DNA from 2 places in the Pantoea sp. SGAir0183 genome. Region 2 is predicted to be linked to the other one. Evidence: riboswitches for the same ligand, from Rfam matches in the RefSeq annotation. Region 2 holds a riboswitch; the other holds the start of a gene.
The links. Region 2 has a riboswitch for thiamine pyrophosphate ahead of C1N59_RS21205 (FAD-dependent oxidoreductase). Riboswitches for the same ligand answer to the same signal wherever they lie in the genome.

Region 1 (7,624 bases), on a different contig from region 2:
AAAAAAACCAGCAGAATAACTCTGCTGGCAAAATCGTAGCACACTACTCAGAAGGGACGGGCATCGCTGCCGTCCATGTCAGAGCGCCATCCATCGCTGAATGCCTCCCGCTCTTCCAATGCGAGAAAGTTTGCCTCTAAAATAGGGCAGGAAAAACAGAGCAGGTTTCAGAGGGAGTTCCTCTTTTATGTCGTCATCACGTCTGAAGCAGCAGTTCATTCGTCTGTGGCAGAGCTGTCAGGGGCAATCGCAGGAAACCACCCTGGGTGAGCTGGCCGACGCCCTGCACTGTTCACGTCGCCATATGCGGAACCTGCTTAACAGGATGCAGGAAGCCGGCTGGCTCACCTGGCAGGCGGAGGCCGGACGGGGCAAGCGATCCGTGCTCACCTTCTGCTACACCGGACTAACCTTGCAGCAGCAGCGCGCTGAAGACCTGCTGGAACAGGATCGTATTGATCAACTGGTGCAGCTTGTCGGCGATAAAGATCAGGTCAGACAGATGATCAGCGCGCATCTGGGCCGCAGTTTCCGGCAGGGAAAACATATTCTGCGCGTCCTCTACTATCGCCCTCTGCTCAATCTGCTGCCTGGATCGCCCCTGCGTCGGTCAGAAACCCATATCGCTCGTCAGATTTTTAGCGGTCTGACACGCATAAATGAGGAAAAAGGGGAAATCGAAGCCGATATCGCTCATCACTGGCAGCAACATTCGGATCGACACTGGCGCTTTTATTTACGTCCGGCTATCCGTTTCCATCATGGCCGGGAACTCGACATGGACGATGTGATTGCCAGCCTTGAGCGCCTGCGCCAGCATCCGCTGTTTTGCCATCTTCAGCGACTTGACTCCCCTGCCCCCTGGACGCTGGATATCTATTTAGATCAGCCCGACAGCTGGCTACCCTGGCTGTTGGGCAGCGTCAGCGCCATGATTCTGCCGCGCGAGTGGCCCGATATGCGCGATTTTGCCCGTCAGCCCATAGGGACAGGGCCCTATCGGGTCATCCGCAATCAGCAAAGTCAGCTGAAGATCGAAGCCTTCGACGACTACTTTGGCTATCGCGCCTTGATCGATGACGTGTCGGTATGGGTGCTGCCCGAGATCAGTGACGAAGTGGTTTATGCCGGTGTTCGCCTGCAGGGCGAACAGGCCGATGAGAAACAGGAAGAGAGTCGGCTTGAAGAGGGCTGCTACTTTTTACTGTTTGACCAGCGCTCCGCGAAGGCAGGCGAACCGGGCATTCGACGCTGGCTTAGCTTCCTGCTTAACCCCATCGCCTTACTGAACAATGCGGATCTGGGCTACCAGCGTTACTGGTTTCCTGCTTACGGCCTGCTGCCCCGCTGGCACCACCGGCGTGATTTGACACCGGTAGAAAAACCCGCAGGCCTGACACACCTGACGCTGACCGTTTATAACCAGCACATTGAGCACGTCAGTATCACCGATGCCTTGCGTCCACTACTGGCGCAACACGACGTGACGCTGGACGTGCGTGAGGTCAGTTATGAATCCTGGCATCAGGGCACAGGTGAAAGCGATATCTGGCTCGGCAGCGTCAACTTTACCCTGCCCCTGGACTATTCTCTGTTTGCGCTGTTATACGAAGTCCCGTTGTTGCAGCACTGCCTGCCGGTGAACTGGCAGCAGGATGCTGCGCGCTGGCGTGAGAAAACGCTCCCCCTTGCTGAATGGGCGAAACAGCTGGTTGAAAGCAACTGGCTTCATCCGTTGTTTCATCACTGGCTGCTGCTGGAAGGCCAGCGCAGTATGCGCGGAGTACGGATGAATACGCTGGGGTGGTTTGACTTTAAATCCGCCTGGTTTGCACCGCCCACGCTGTGATCCTTTCCCGGCGGGCATTAAATGACTAGAATGTGACGTTCTCAACGGGGTGCCTCTTTCCATCATGCCAGAGCGCTGAGATATACCCGTCGAACCTGAATCGGTTAATGCCGACGTAGGGATTTGAGAGGCAACTTTGCTCAGATCCTTTGCGACTCAACCCTGCCGCTATAGGAGCGCAAAGTGTTAAAAAACGTCCTGCCCGTGCTGCTGTTACTCTCTGCCCCGGTCTTCGCGGCCAAACCTGTCCTGACGGTTTACACCTATGATTCGTTTTCCGCTGACTGGGGACCGGGTCCGGCCGTTAAAAAAGCCTTTGAAGCCCAGTGCGGTTGCGAACTGAAATATGTGGCCCTGGAAGACGGGGTTTCGCTGCTGAATCGCGTCCGTCTGGAAGGCAAGAACAGCAAGGCCGATGTGGTCTTAGGGCTGGATAACAACCTCCTGCAGGCCGCGCAACAAACCGGGCTGTTTGCCAAAAGCGACGTTGATACCGGTAAATTGCAGGTTCCCGGCGGCTGGAAGGACACCACCTTTGTGCCCTTCGATTACGGCTACTTCGCGTTCGTCTATAACAAAAACACGCTGAAAAACCCACCAAAGAGCCTCAAAGAACTGGTCGAAAGCCCCGAAAAATGGCGCGTGATTTATGAAGATCCCCGCACCAGCACGCCGGGCCTTGGCCTGCTGCTGTGGATGCAAAAAGTCTACGGAGACAAGGCGCCTGAAGCCTGGCAAAAGCTGGCAAAGAAAACCGTCACGGTGACCAAAGGGTGGAGTGAAGCCTACGGTCTGTTTCTGAAAGGCGAGAGCGATCTGGTGTTGAGCTATACCACGTCGCCGGCTTATCACATTATTGAAGAGAAGAAAGATAACTATGCCGCGGCACCGTTTGCCGAAGGCAACTATCTGCAGGTGGAAGTGGCAGCCCGCCTGGCTAACAGCAAACAACCAAAACTGGCAGAGCAGTTTATGCAGTTCATGGTCACGCCCGCTTTCCAGAATACGATTCCAACCGGCAACTGGATGTACCCGGTGATCAAAACCGACCTGCCTGCAGGCTTTGCTTCACTCAGCGTGCCGAAGACGGCATTACAGTTTTCGCCTGAAGCCGTCGCCAGCCACCGTTCACAATGGGTCAGCCAATGGCAACGCGCCGTGAGTCGCTGATCCCCTTCTGGCTGATTCCGGGTTCACTCGCCACGTTGCTGCTTTGCAGCGTGGCGTTGTCAGCTTTTGCTGCACTGTGGATGGCGGCCCCGGCGACCGACTGGCGTGCGGTTCTGCAGGATACCTATCTGCATCATGTGATTGGCTTTTCATTTACGCAGGCGCTGCTCTCCGCCCTGCTCTCTTTGCTGCCGGCCATTCCGCTGTCCCGGGCTCTCTATCGACGCCGTTTTCCTGGCCGTCAGGGATTATTACGCCTGTGCGCCATGACGCTGGTCTTGCCGGTGCTGGTCGCGGTATTTGGTCTGCTCACTGTCTATGGTCGGGTGGGCTGGCTGGCCCGGCTTTGCGCCTGGTTTGGCGTGGACTATCACTTCTCGCCTTACGGGCTTCAGGGCATTTTACTGGCCCATGTTTTTTTCAACCTGCCGCTGGCCACGCGCCTGATGCTGCAGGCGCTGGAAAGCATTCCGGCCGAACAGCGTCAGCTTGCTGCACAGCTGAATATCCGTGGCTGGCATCACTTTCGGCTCCTTGAATGGCCGTGGCTACGTCGCCAGTTACTGCCTACCGGTGCGTTGATTTTCATGCTCTGCTTCGCCAGTTTTGCCACGGTTCTTTCACTGGGTGGCGGGCCGCGGGCCACCACTATCGAACTGGCCATTTTTCAGGCTTTAAGTTACGACTACGATCCGGGACGCGCCGCACTCCTGGCGTTGATTCAGCTTTGCTGCTGCCTGGTATTGGTGCTTCTCAGTCAGCGCTTCAGTCACGCCATTCCCGCTGGCAACACGCAGCGCCAGGGCTGGCGCGATCCGCAGGATTCCGTGCTGGCGCGCATCAGTGACATTGCTCTCATCGGTTTAGCCTTGCTGTTACTGCTACCGCCCCTGATCGCAGTGATTATTAATGGCCTGGACGGCGGACTGCGCGGCGCCTTGCAACAACCGGCGTTGTGGCAGGCAACATTCACCTCACTGCGCATCGCCCTGGGCGCTGGCGTGCTGTGCGTGTTACTGACGACCATGCTGCTCTGGAGCAGCCGCGAACTGCGCCTGCGCCAGCGTAAACTTGCCGCACAATTTATGGACACCAGCGGCATGCTGATTCTGGCCATGCCGGGTATCGTGCTGGCAACCGGCTTTTTCCTGCTGCTGAATGCCACTACAGGGCTGCCCGATGCGGCGGATGGCGTAGTGATGTTCGCCAATGCACTGATCGCCATTCCCTATGCCCTGAAAGTGCTGGAAAACCCGATGCGGGATATCGCAGAACGCTACAACCACCTGTGCGGCGCATTAGGGATCAGCGGATGGAACCGCCTGACGCTGATAGAACTCCGTGCACTGAAGCGGCCACTGGCACAGGCGCTGGCGTTTGCCTGCGTACTGTCAATTGGAGACTTTGGCGTCGTGGCGCTGTTCGGTAACGCCGATTTCCGTACGCTGCCGTTCTACCTCTATCAGCAGATTGGTGCCTATCGTGGGGCCGACGGAGCCGTTACCGCATTACTGTTGCTGGTGCTCTGCCTGTCTCTGTTTACTCTGATGGAAAAATTACCGGGTCGCCATGCTGACACTGAATAATCTGACTTACCTGTATCAGCATTTGCCGATGCGTTTTTCCCTTCACGCCGGGCGCGGCGAACGGCTGGCGATTCTTGGTCCAAGCGGCGCGGGTAAGAGTACGTTGTTAAATCTGATTGCCGGCTTTCTGCCCGTCAGCCAGGGCAGTCTGATAATGGATGGCGTCGATCATACCCACAGCGTGCCCGCTCAGCGCCCGGTATCGATGCTGTTTCAGGAAAACAACCTGTTTCCGCATCTCAGCGTGGAACAGAATCTGGGGCTGGGCTTACATCCCGGGCTCAGGCTGACTGCGGACCAGCGTCAGCAGGTAGCCACCATTGCACAGCAGGTCGGGCTCAGTGAGATGCTGTCGCGCCTGCCAGGCCAGCTCTCAGGTGGACAACGTCAGCGCGTAGCGCTGGCACGCTGCCTGCTGCGCGAGCGGCCGGTATTACTGCTGGATGAACCTTTCTCGGCGCTTGATCCGGCACTGCGTGGCGAGATGCTCAACCTGGTGCGTACCGTCTGCGAAGCCCGTGAAATCACATTACTTATGGTGTCGCACAGTCTTGAAGATGCGCAGCAGATTGCGCCACGCAGCGTGGTGGTGGTAGATGGACGGGTTTACTGGGATGGCGCAACAGACCGGCTGCTGTCAGGGGACGTGCGGGAAGCCGATGTACTCGGCATCCCACGTCGTTAACCGATAAAGACCTGCCACAGCAGGTGGCGGAAAACTGGCATCATCGGGTGAAACTGAATACCGACGAAGGCCGCAACGGCCACGACCAGGCCCAGTGGCGCAAGCCAGCGCAGTCGTTCAGGCGGCAAATACGCGGTGGCCCAGTCGCGGGTCTTTTCACCGCGCCACCAGCGCCAGCACAGCCAGCATCCCAGCCACACCACAAGGGCAACGGCAACCAGCAGCCAGATAAAGTGACCGCCCTGGGCTTCTTTCGGGACATCAATCGCCACGCCTGCCAGAATCCCCGGCAACAGATAAAGCGGGGGCCATAAAATACAGCCGATCAGATTGGGGGGCAGAAACTTGCGTACCGGCAATTCCAGCATACCTGCCGCCAGCGGGATCAGCGGGCGAGTGGGTCCCACAAAACGGCCGACCAGAATGGTAAACATGCTGTGCTGATACAGCGCATGTTCGGTTTTATCCAGCAGCCCTTTGTATTTTTGCAGGTATTTCCAGCGATGAAGCGGCCCCTGAAATTTCCAGCCAATCCCGTAAGAAACCCAGTCGCCAAGCAGACAACCGACGAAGCCAGCGGCCCAGGCGGGATACAAACCGATCTGCCCACTGCCCACCAGCGCGCCAAGGCTCGCCATCATCACGGTGCCGGGGAGCAGCAGCCCCACAAACGCCAGTGACTCCAGAAACGTCACCAGCGCCACGGCAAACAGCGCCCACTCCAGCGACTGTGTAATCAGGTGTTGAACCCAGGCTTCCATATCAATCCTCAGAAAAAGCAGAAGGCTGGATTGTCCAGAGCAGACATCACAGCGTCAAGGCAAGAATTGTAGGCCAATATTGACAAAACGCACCGGGAGACACTGTATAAATATCCATGTTATACTTTTTAACCGCATGCCCGATTCGCTATCAGCCTGGAGAATACGTGAATAAGCCCCGCGCAGGGTTTCTGCTGAGCCGTCACTGGCGCGATACGCCGCAAGGCACCGAAATTACGCTCTGGCTGGCCACCGATGACGGTGCTCAGCGCGTCGTGCTGCCCGTGCAGGAATCGGTGACGTTTATTCCCTGCGAGTACCAGGCGCAGGTCGAAACGCTGCTACAGGACGAGCGCCAGGTGCGCATGCAGCCTCTCCAGTTAACCGATTTTCGCCGCCGGCCGGTATTTGGCCTTTACTGCCGCCAGCATCGCCAGCTTCAGTGGATTGAAAAGAAACTGCGCGAAAACGGCATTCCCCTTTACGAATCCGATATTCGTCCACCTGAACGCTATCTGATGGAACGGTTTATCACCGCGCCCGTGTGGTTCGATGGTGACGCGCAGGGCGATGCGCTGGTTAACGCCCGGCTCAAACCGCATCCTGACTACCGCCCACCGCTGAAATGGGTCTCACTGGATATCGAAACCACCCAGCATGGTGAGCTTTACTGCATTGGCCTTGAAGGCTGCGGCCAGCGTCAGGTTTACATGCTGGGACCGCCTAACGGCGATGCCAGCGCACTGGATTTCGAACTCATTTACCTGGAAACCCGCCCTCAACTGCTGGAGGCGCTCAATCGCTGGTTTGCCGACCACGACCCCGATGTGGTGATCGGCTGGAACGTGGTGCAGTTTGACCTGCGCGTTCTGCAGAAACATGCCGACCGCTATGGCATTCCGTTACGCCTGGGCCGCCAGCAGGCTGTACTGGAATGGCGTGAGCACGGTTTTAAACCCGGCGTGTTTTTTGCCCAGGCGCCAGGTCGGCTGATCATTGACGGTATTGATGCGCTGAAATCCGCCTTCTGGGATTTCCCCTCTTTTAGTCTGGAGTCGGTTTCACAACAACTGCTCGGCGAAGGCAAAGCTATCGATAACCCGTGGCAGCGCATGGAAGAGATCAACTGGCGTTTTGCCAACGATAAACCGGCGCTGGCACGCTATAACCTGAAGGACTGCGAGCTGGTCACACGCATCTTCCATAAAACCGAAATCATGCCGTTTTTGCTGGAGCGCGCCGCTGTTAACGGGCTGGCGGTCGATCGCCACGGCGGCTCTGTGGCGGCCTTCAGCCATCTGTATATTCCCCGCATGCATCGGGTCGGTTTTGTCGCCCCCAATCTCGGCGATGTTGCGCCGGAAGCCAGCCCCGGCGGCTATGTGATGGATTCCCGGCCAGGCCTGTATGATTCCGTATTGGTGCTGGATTACAAAAGTCTTTATCCCTCGATTATCCGCACCTTTCTGATCGATCCCGTCGGCCTCATCGAAGGGCTGGCGCACCCAACGGATGCGGATTCGGTGCCCGGCTTTCGTGAGGCGCGCTTCTCACGCGAAACGCATTGCCTGCC
Region 2 (7,624 bases):
GTACCCCGTACGGTGATGCTGAAGCTGAACGTCGCTCATCCGTTCCTGAAGGAACAAACCACGCGCGAAGCGCTCAGCCTGGCGATCAATCGGAATGCGCTGTCTGCGGCCATATTACGCTATCCCAGTGCGGCAACACAGATGTTCCCGCCCTCTATGGCCGGGTGGCACAACGCGTCTTTACAGCCTCTGGATTATGCTCCTCAGCGTGCCGCCGCCTTACTGGCACAGTCCGGATGGATGTCCGGCCGGGACGGCATGTTAACCCGCGCTGGCCAGCGCTTTACCCTCACGCTGCTGACATATCCCGATCGCCCCGAGCTGCCCTTAATCGCCATGGTCATTCAGCAACAACTGCGAGAGGTCGGAATCGAGGTCATCATCAATTCAACCAATTCCAGTGAGATACCCGCGCGTCATCATGATGGCAGCCTGCAAATGGCGCTCTATGCCCGTAATTTCGCCCTGACGCCGGATCCTGGCGGCACGCTACTTCAGGATTACGGTTCGCAGGGAGGTGACTGGGGCGCAATGAACTGGCACGACAACGCGTTTGATAAGGCGCTCAGCACGCTTTCACGTAGCAACGATCCTGATCAACGACAGCAGGCAAGAGCGGTCATCACCGCCGCATTACAGCGTGATTTACCGGTTATTCCGGTTGCCTGGTACCAGCAGTCAGCAGCAGTAAACGCGAAGCTCGCCGCCATAAAACTGGATCCCTTTGAACGCCATTTTGGCCTGCGTGAAATGAAATGGACGGAATAATGCTTAAACAACTCGTCTGGCGCCTGGGTCAGGCTGCCTTTGTGATTTTTGCCGTCGGTATTTTAACGTTCGTTTTAGTACAGGCGTTACCGGGCGATATGGCATGGCGCATTGCGTCGGGACGATATGGTTATGACCGGGTCGACCTGGCGGCGGTTACCCGCGTGCAGCAACAGCTGACGGACTTTTCCGCTCAGGGAAATGCACTATGGCACTGGATGTGGGATCTGCTGCGCTTCGATTTCGGGCGATCTCTCGTCTCAGGCGAGCCGGTCAGCAGTGAGCTGGGCTGGCAGTTAACACAAACCCTTGCTCTGGCCGGTGTAGCACTGCTGATGATGTTGATTCTCATTATTCCTGCGGGGGTCTGGGCAGGATGTCGGCCGGGCGGTGTTATTGATCGGCTCATTAACGTGCTGGCACCCACGTTTAAATCGATTCCACATTTTGCCCTGGGTTTACTTCTGATTATGTTGTTTTCGCTGCGCCTGAACTGGCTACCCAGTGCGGGGCATGGGGAAGGGCAACATGTCATCCTGCCGGCGCTGACGCTGGCATTAACGCTGAGCGCGGTAGGGGCGCGTGTTGTCCGTGAGGCAACCTGTCAGGCTGTGAAAGCAGGCTGGTATCGATGGGGAGCGCAAAAGGGCCTTTCCGCGCCGTACCTGTTTTTGCGACATGGTTTGCGCAATCTCAGTGTCCCTGTCGTCACCTGGATAGGCATGCAGTTCGTCTGGTTAGTGGAAGGTGTGGTGGTGATCGAAACTCTTTTTGCCTGGCCAGGTGTCGGACACGCGCTGGTACATGCGATTTTTGCCCGGGATGTTCCGGTGATTCAGGCCAGTGCGGTGGTACTGGGATTGACCTTTGTCACCTTAAATATGGTTGTCGATGGCGTGTGTTATGTCCTGGATCCCCGAGGTAAACGCGTATGACGTACCGCCAAAAAACGGGGCTGCTGATAATTTTAACCTTGCTGGCCTTTGCATGGCTGATGCCGTTGTTGAATCAGAACGATCCCCTGCAGCAGGATTTGTTACAGATGTTAACGCCGCCATCGGGTAACGCGTGGCTGGGTTATGACCATTTAGGGCGTTCGATGCTGGCGCGCCTGAGTGCGGCGCTGAGATTGTCGCTGGGGCTGGCGGCCCTGTGTGTGATTACAGCAATGCTCATGGGGCTGCTGGCGGGAATAGCCAGCGCCTGGTACGGCGGATGGGTCGATCGACTTTTCGGTATGCTGGCCGACATGTGTCTGGCGCTGCCGGGCCTGCTGTTAGTCCTGCTGCTCGCCGCAATCGCACCTGACGCGCCGCTCATGTTATGGCTGGGACTTTCACTGGTACTGTGGGTGGAATTTTTCCGTGTGACGCGCGCCACGCTGCGGCCTGTGGTCATGTCGCCAGCCGTTCAGTCATCTTCACTGCTTGGCTTCTCCATTGTTTATCTCTTTCGCCGACATCTTTGGCCGGCCCTGTCTCCGTTATTGCTGACACTGACCGTCTATGCATTCAGCAATGCCATTATGGCCGTATCGGCGCTGGGATTTATCAGTGTTGGCGTTCGTCCACCCACACCTGAGCTGGGCCTGATGATGACGGAGCTGTTCCCCTATACCTGGGAAGCGCCCTGGCTATTACTGCAGCCTGTGGTTGTGCTGTTTATCCTGCTGGTGGGGCTGAATTTGTTGGTCAACAAGGAGCGCAAATGGCAAGTATCGTAATCAAACAGGTCGCCGTCTTCGCGGATACCTGCATTGTTGAGCCTGTAAGTCTGAGCATCCATCCCGGCAGGCCCGTCACCTTCATTGGTGAGACAGGATCGGGAAAAAGTTTGTTTGCGCAGGCGATTTTCGGCACCTTACCCGACGGACTGAGGGCTGAAGGAACAGTAGTCATTGACGGGCAGCAATATAATCTGCAAACCGATCTGACAGCACTCCGTGCGCTGTGGGGACACCGTATTGCCGCGTTACCTCAGGAGCCCTTGCTGGCGCTTGATCCGACGATGCGTGTGAAAGGCCAGACAGAAGAGGGTTATCGGTACATACAGGGGTACACGCGTCAGGGCGCACAGCAGGCGGCAGGTTTGGCGCTGGACTCGCTGGGGCTGGCCCACGCGGCAGAGCGTTTCCCCTGGCAGCTTTCCGGTGGAATGGCCCAACGGGTGTGCTTTGCCGCTGCGCGGGCGGGCGGTGCCACTCTGCTTATCGCGGATGAACCGACGAAAGGACTGGATGTGGCGCGACGGGACGAAATTGGTGACATGCTCAACCTGGCCGTAGCCCGCGGCGAAGCCTTGCTGACCATCACCCATGATATCGCGCTGGCCAGGCAGTTAGGCGGTGACATTGTCGTGATGCATAAGGGAAAGGTGATTGAGCAGGGCAATGCCACGCAAGTCCTGAATGCGCCGCAGAAGGCTTATACGAAACAGTTGCTGGCCGCCGAACCCCATGCCTGGCCACCAGCCACGTTGTTGCCCTGTGATGACACCCTCGTATTACGGGCCGAAGGGCTTACTCTGAAACGCGCCGGGAAAACGTTGTTCCGCAATGTAAATTTATGCTTTCGCGCCGGTGAAATCGTTGGGCTTTATGGTGAGAGCGGCAGTGGCAAAAGCAGCCTGGGAGATACGCTATCGGGCTTGATTAAGCCCGATAAGGGAACGATAACCCGACCGGGCAGGTTTCATCCGTTGCGTTATCAAAAACTGTACCAGGATCCTTCTGCGGTTTTTCCACCGGATATCACTATGGCCCAGATCATCGACGATCTGCTGCAGCGCCACACAATTCCGGTGAGGCGACGTGATGAGCGGATGCGCCAATTGGGGCTCGGACAGGCGTTGTTACACCGTCCGGCTTCAGGATTGTCAGGCGGTGAGCTTCAGCGGTTTTCGCTGCTTCGGGCGATGTTGCTGAATCCCGTGTTCCTGTTTGCCGATGAACCCACGTCGCGTCTCGATCCTGTGGTTCAGCAACAGACGCTGGCCTTACTGACTGATCTGGCCATGCAGCAACGCTGCGCCATTCTGCTGGTCAGTCATGATCTCACGCTACTTGAGAGGAGTGCACATCGGGTCATTTCCCTTGATGCGATTAGCCTGCCTGATGACTGAGGCAGAGCACCCTCAGATGTGCTCCATGACCAGCACGGCCAGCGTATCCGGCTCCAGCGCACGAAAAATATGTTCAGTGTCGCCGGGATAGCTGATGTAGTCGCCCGGTGCCAGTTCGACGGGCGAGTCTGTGGGCCCGACCAGCGCGCGTCCCTGAGTCAAGATGAGATGCTCAATGGTGTTCGGCGAATGCGGTTGCGAGCGGCGCTCGCTGCCGGGCTGGATGTTTAGCAGATAGATATCCCGTCGCGCGCCGGGCGGACAGGTTGCCAGCAGGACGGCTTTATAATCCGCCTGCTCGGCGGCAACGGCAGGGCCTTCACCGCGACGAATAACCTGCAGGCGGTTCGCTTCCGGCTCCATCAGGCGGGCAAACGGAATATTCAGGGCAACGCAAAGTGACCACAACGTCTCAATGCCAGGATTACCGTTCCCCGCCTCAAGTTGAGAGAGGGTCGATTTTGCTATGCCGGCCCGACGCGCGACTTCTGCAAGTGTCAGTCCTGCCCGCTGGCGCTCTCTGACTAAACTGCTGGCGATAATATCAATGGGTGTACTCATCCTGCATCCTGTTCGTTATGGCGAACATATCGTTCATCTTGTAATGCTGCTGCGGTCCGTTCATTATAATGGGTATATCGTTCGTTATGGGATCTAATCGTGATGCTGGATAAAAAAGAGACGCTGGACAAGGGCGTGATAAAAGCCATTTTCCTTGTCTGTCTTGCCGATGGCATTGTTGGCCTGTCATATGGTTCGCTCGCTCTTGCAGAGGGTTTTCCGTTTTGGGTGCCGCTGGCGTTATCGACGTTGGTGCTGGCGGGGGCGTCTGAATTCCTGTTTATCGGTATCGTGGCGGGCGGTGGCAGTCCTCTCACGGCGGCAGCGGCGGGGCTGTTGGTCAATGCGCGTCATCTTCCTTTTGGTATCACTGTCAAGGATTTGGTCGGTCAGGGCAGACGGGGTCTGCTAGGATGCCACATCATGAATGACGAAAGTGTCGTGTTTGGCATTTCCCAGCCTACGCTGGCGCAACGTCGCCAGGCATTCTGGATATGCGGCATCAGTATTGGCGTGATCTGGCCTGTGACCGTAATGGCTGGCGCGGCGATAGGGCAGTTTATTCCGAATGTGTCTGCTATCGGCCTGGATGCGGTCTTTCCCGCGATCCTGATTGCGCTGATCTTTCCTGCCTTACGCAAAGCGCGCACCCGCATTCCTGCTATGACTGGTGCGTTTTTGTCGCTGGTGGTCACGCCTTTCGTACCTGCCGGTATGCCCGTATTGTTTTCCTTGCTGGGCCTCTTTACATGGAGATCGCGCAAATGAATCACGCCATGATTATTGCAGGTATTGCGTTGCTGGCTGCTGGCACCTACGCCATCCGTTTCGCGGGTGTTAAACTCGGCAATCGTCTGCCCGTCAGTGAACGAACCCAAAACATGTTATCCGATGCTGCCACTATACTGCTGCTTGCGGTTGCGGCAACCACCACGCTGTTTGAAGGCCAGCATTTTGCAGGGATGGCCAGAGTGCTGGGCGTCGGGTTTGCCCTGTTCCTTGCCTGGCGTAGAGCTCCGCTGATTTTCATTATTCTGGGCGCGGCCTGCATGACGGCGTTGTTGCGCTATATGGGTGTACCCTGAATGCGCTATTTATCTTGCCGGACCCGGCGATAAATTGCGTGTCAGCCTTGACGAACAGCGTCGCTTAAAATACAACTAGAACCCGTCAGGGGAGTCTCGCCAGAGAGACTGAGAGGCTAATAGCGCCATGCGCGGCTTAGCGACCCTTAGAACCTGACCCAGTTGATACTGGCGTAGGAAGACGGGCATCTGCGCATCGCGTAGATGCTTGCCGCAGAGCCTGTTTCTGTCAGGCTTGTGCTTTTTCCCTTCTTGTATCGCGGGTCTCTGAGAGCTAACAGAGAGGCCAATGTGACTATCCTTATTCCGTTTTTACCCCATCAGGATGGCGGACAATGAGCCGCTGGTCAGTGCTGGGCAGCGGTGTATCCGGACTCTGTATCGCGACGTTACTGGCCGAACACGGCGAGAAGGTTGAAGTCATTACACGACCGAATTGTCAGGCGGCGTCCCACTGGGCTGGCGGCATGCTGGCACCCTGGTGTGAGGCAGAAAGTGCGCCTCAGCAGGTCGTTGAATGGGGACAGCACGCTGCAGCGTGGTGGGCAGCCCGCGTAAGTGGCGTTGAACAGCAGGGCACACTCGTACTCACGCCACCGCGTGACAGCGCCGAACTTACCCGGTTTGCCAGCATGACCCTAGCGCATCAGTGGGTTGCGCCAGGTGACATCGAACCCGCGCTGGAAAACCGCTTCGCCCGGGGATTATTTTTCCCGGCTGAAGCGCATCTCGATCCGCGTCAGGCAATGCAACAGTTACGTGCACGTCTGGTCAGCGCGGGCGTCAGTATTCACGCTGGCAAGCCCAGCGGACGCATTATTGATTGCCGCGGTATTCATGCGCGTGAGGCACAGCCAGCCTTGCGTGCGGTGCGGGGCGAAATGCTAATACTGCAAACGGATGAGATCACGTTTTCCCGACCTTTACGCCTGCTGCATCCCCGTTTTCCTTGCTATCTGGTTCCCCGGGCGCAGGGGCACTTTATGCTCGGGGCCACCATGGTTGAGAGTCAGGATACCAGCCCCATCAGCGCGCGCGCCATGATGGAGCTGCTGAGCGCTGCTTACAGCATTCATCCTGCGCTTGCCGAAGCGCGCATTATCGAAAGCGGGACGGGGTTACGTCCTGCTTATCACGACAACCTCCCCGACGTGCGTTATGAAAACGGTGTCTTTTCCATTAACGGTATGTATCGCCATGGCTTTTTGCTGGCACCGGTTATGGCCGAAAAGCTCATGCATCAACTTGCAACAGAGAGACTACTATGCGAATCGAACTAAATGGTCGTGCTATCGAGACGAAAGCCGGGACGCTTGCGGAGTTGTTAGAAGAGCAGGGTATTGACGCTGGCTGTGTGGCCAGTGCCCTCGATGGAACCTTTGTTCCCAGAGAGCGCTATGCCTCGCAGTTGCTTGAGGCCAACTGCCGTCTGGAAGTGCTGTCGCCAATGCAGGGAGGTTGATCATGTTTTACGACTACAAGGGCGACTCCCGTTTTTTACTGGGTACGGCCGGTTATCCCTCACCGGATATTCTTCAGCAGGCTGTTGTGGCCTCCGGTGCGGATATCATCACGGTCAGTCTGCGTCGGGAAGGGAATCAGGGTGGGGCCTTTCGCGATTTACTGAAAACGCTGAATAAGCGCGTGTTACCCAATACAGCGGGTTGCCATACCGTCAGGGAAGCCGTCACGACGGCGCATATGGCGCGCGAACTGTTTGCCACGCCATGGATCAAACTGGAAGTGATCGGGCACGCGGATACCCTGCAACCGGATCCTTTCGCCCTGGTGGAGGCCGCCCGTATTTTATGTGCCGAAGGTTTTCATGTTTTTCCTTACACCACAGAAGATCTGATTGTGGGCGAAAAACTGCTGGAAGCGGGCTGTCAGGTGCTGATGCCCTGGGGCGCGCCCATTGGCTCGGGGCAGGGGCTACGCAATATTGACGGTTTACGCACCATGCGTGCCTGGTTTAAAGACGTTCCGCTGATCATTGACGCGGGTATCGGTGCTCCCAGCCAGGCGGCGCAGGCGATGGAGCTGGGCTTTGATGCCGTGTTGCTGAATACCGCCGTCGCGAAATCCCACGA

Region 1: another riboswitch for thiamine pyrophosphate. It lies ahead of thiB (thiamine ABC transporter substrate binding subunit); the one in region 2 lies ahead of C1N59_RS21205 (FAD-dependent oxidoreductase).

What each region holds. Positions count from the first base shown of each region.
Region 1 covers NZ_CP028053.1:3,595,403-3,603,026, forward strand. The annotation lists gene sgrR (HTH-type transcriptional regulator SgrR) at 188-1,849, shown strand; TPP riboswitch at 1,885-1,989, shown strand; gene thiB (thiamine ABC transporter substrate binding subunit) at 2,033-3,019, shown strand; gene thiP (thiamine/thiamine pyrophosphate ABC transporter permease ThiP) at 2,995-4,605, shown strand; gene thiQ (thiamine ABC transporter ATP-binding protein ThiQ) at 4,589-5,290, shown strand; gene C1N59_RS16760 (DedA family protein) at 5,287-6,051, opposite strand; gene polB (DNA polymerase II) at 6,219-7,624, shown strand, end outside.
Region 2 covers NZ_CP028057.1:131,806-139,429, reverse strand. The annotation lists gene C1N59_RS21240 (ABC transporter substrate-binding protein) at 1-768, shown strand, start outside; gene C1N59_RS21235 (ABC transporter permease) at 768-1,703, shown strand; gene C1N59_RS21230 (ABC transporter permease) at 1,700-2,491, shown strand; gene C1N59_RS21225 (ABC transporter ATP-binding protein) at 2,476-3,888, shown strand; gene C1N59_RS21220 (helix-turn-helix domain-containing protein) at 3,901-4,449, opposite strand; gene C1N59_RS21215 (AzlC family ABC transporter permease) at 4,552-5,217, shown strand; gene C1N59_RS21210 (AzlD domain-containing protein) at 5,214-5,534, shown strand; TPP riboswitch at 5,612-5,731, shown strand; gene C1N59_RS21205 (FAD-dependent oxidoreductase) at 5,870-6,814, shown strand; gene thiS (sulfur carrier protein ThiS) at 6,799-6,996, shown strand; gene C1N59_RS21195 (thiazole synthase) at 6,999-7,624, shown strand, end outside.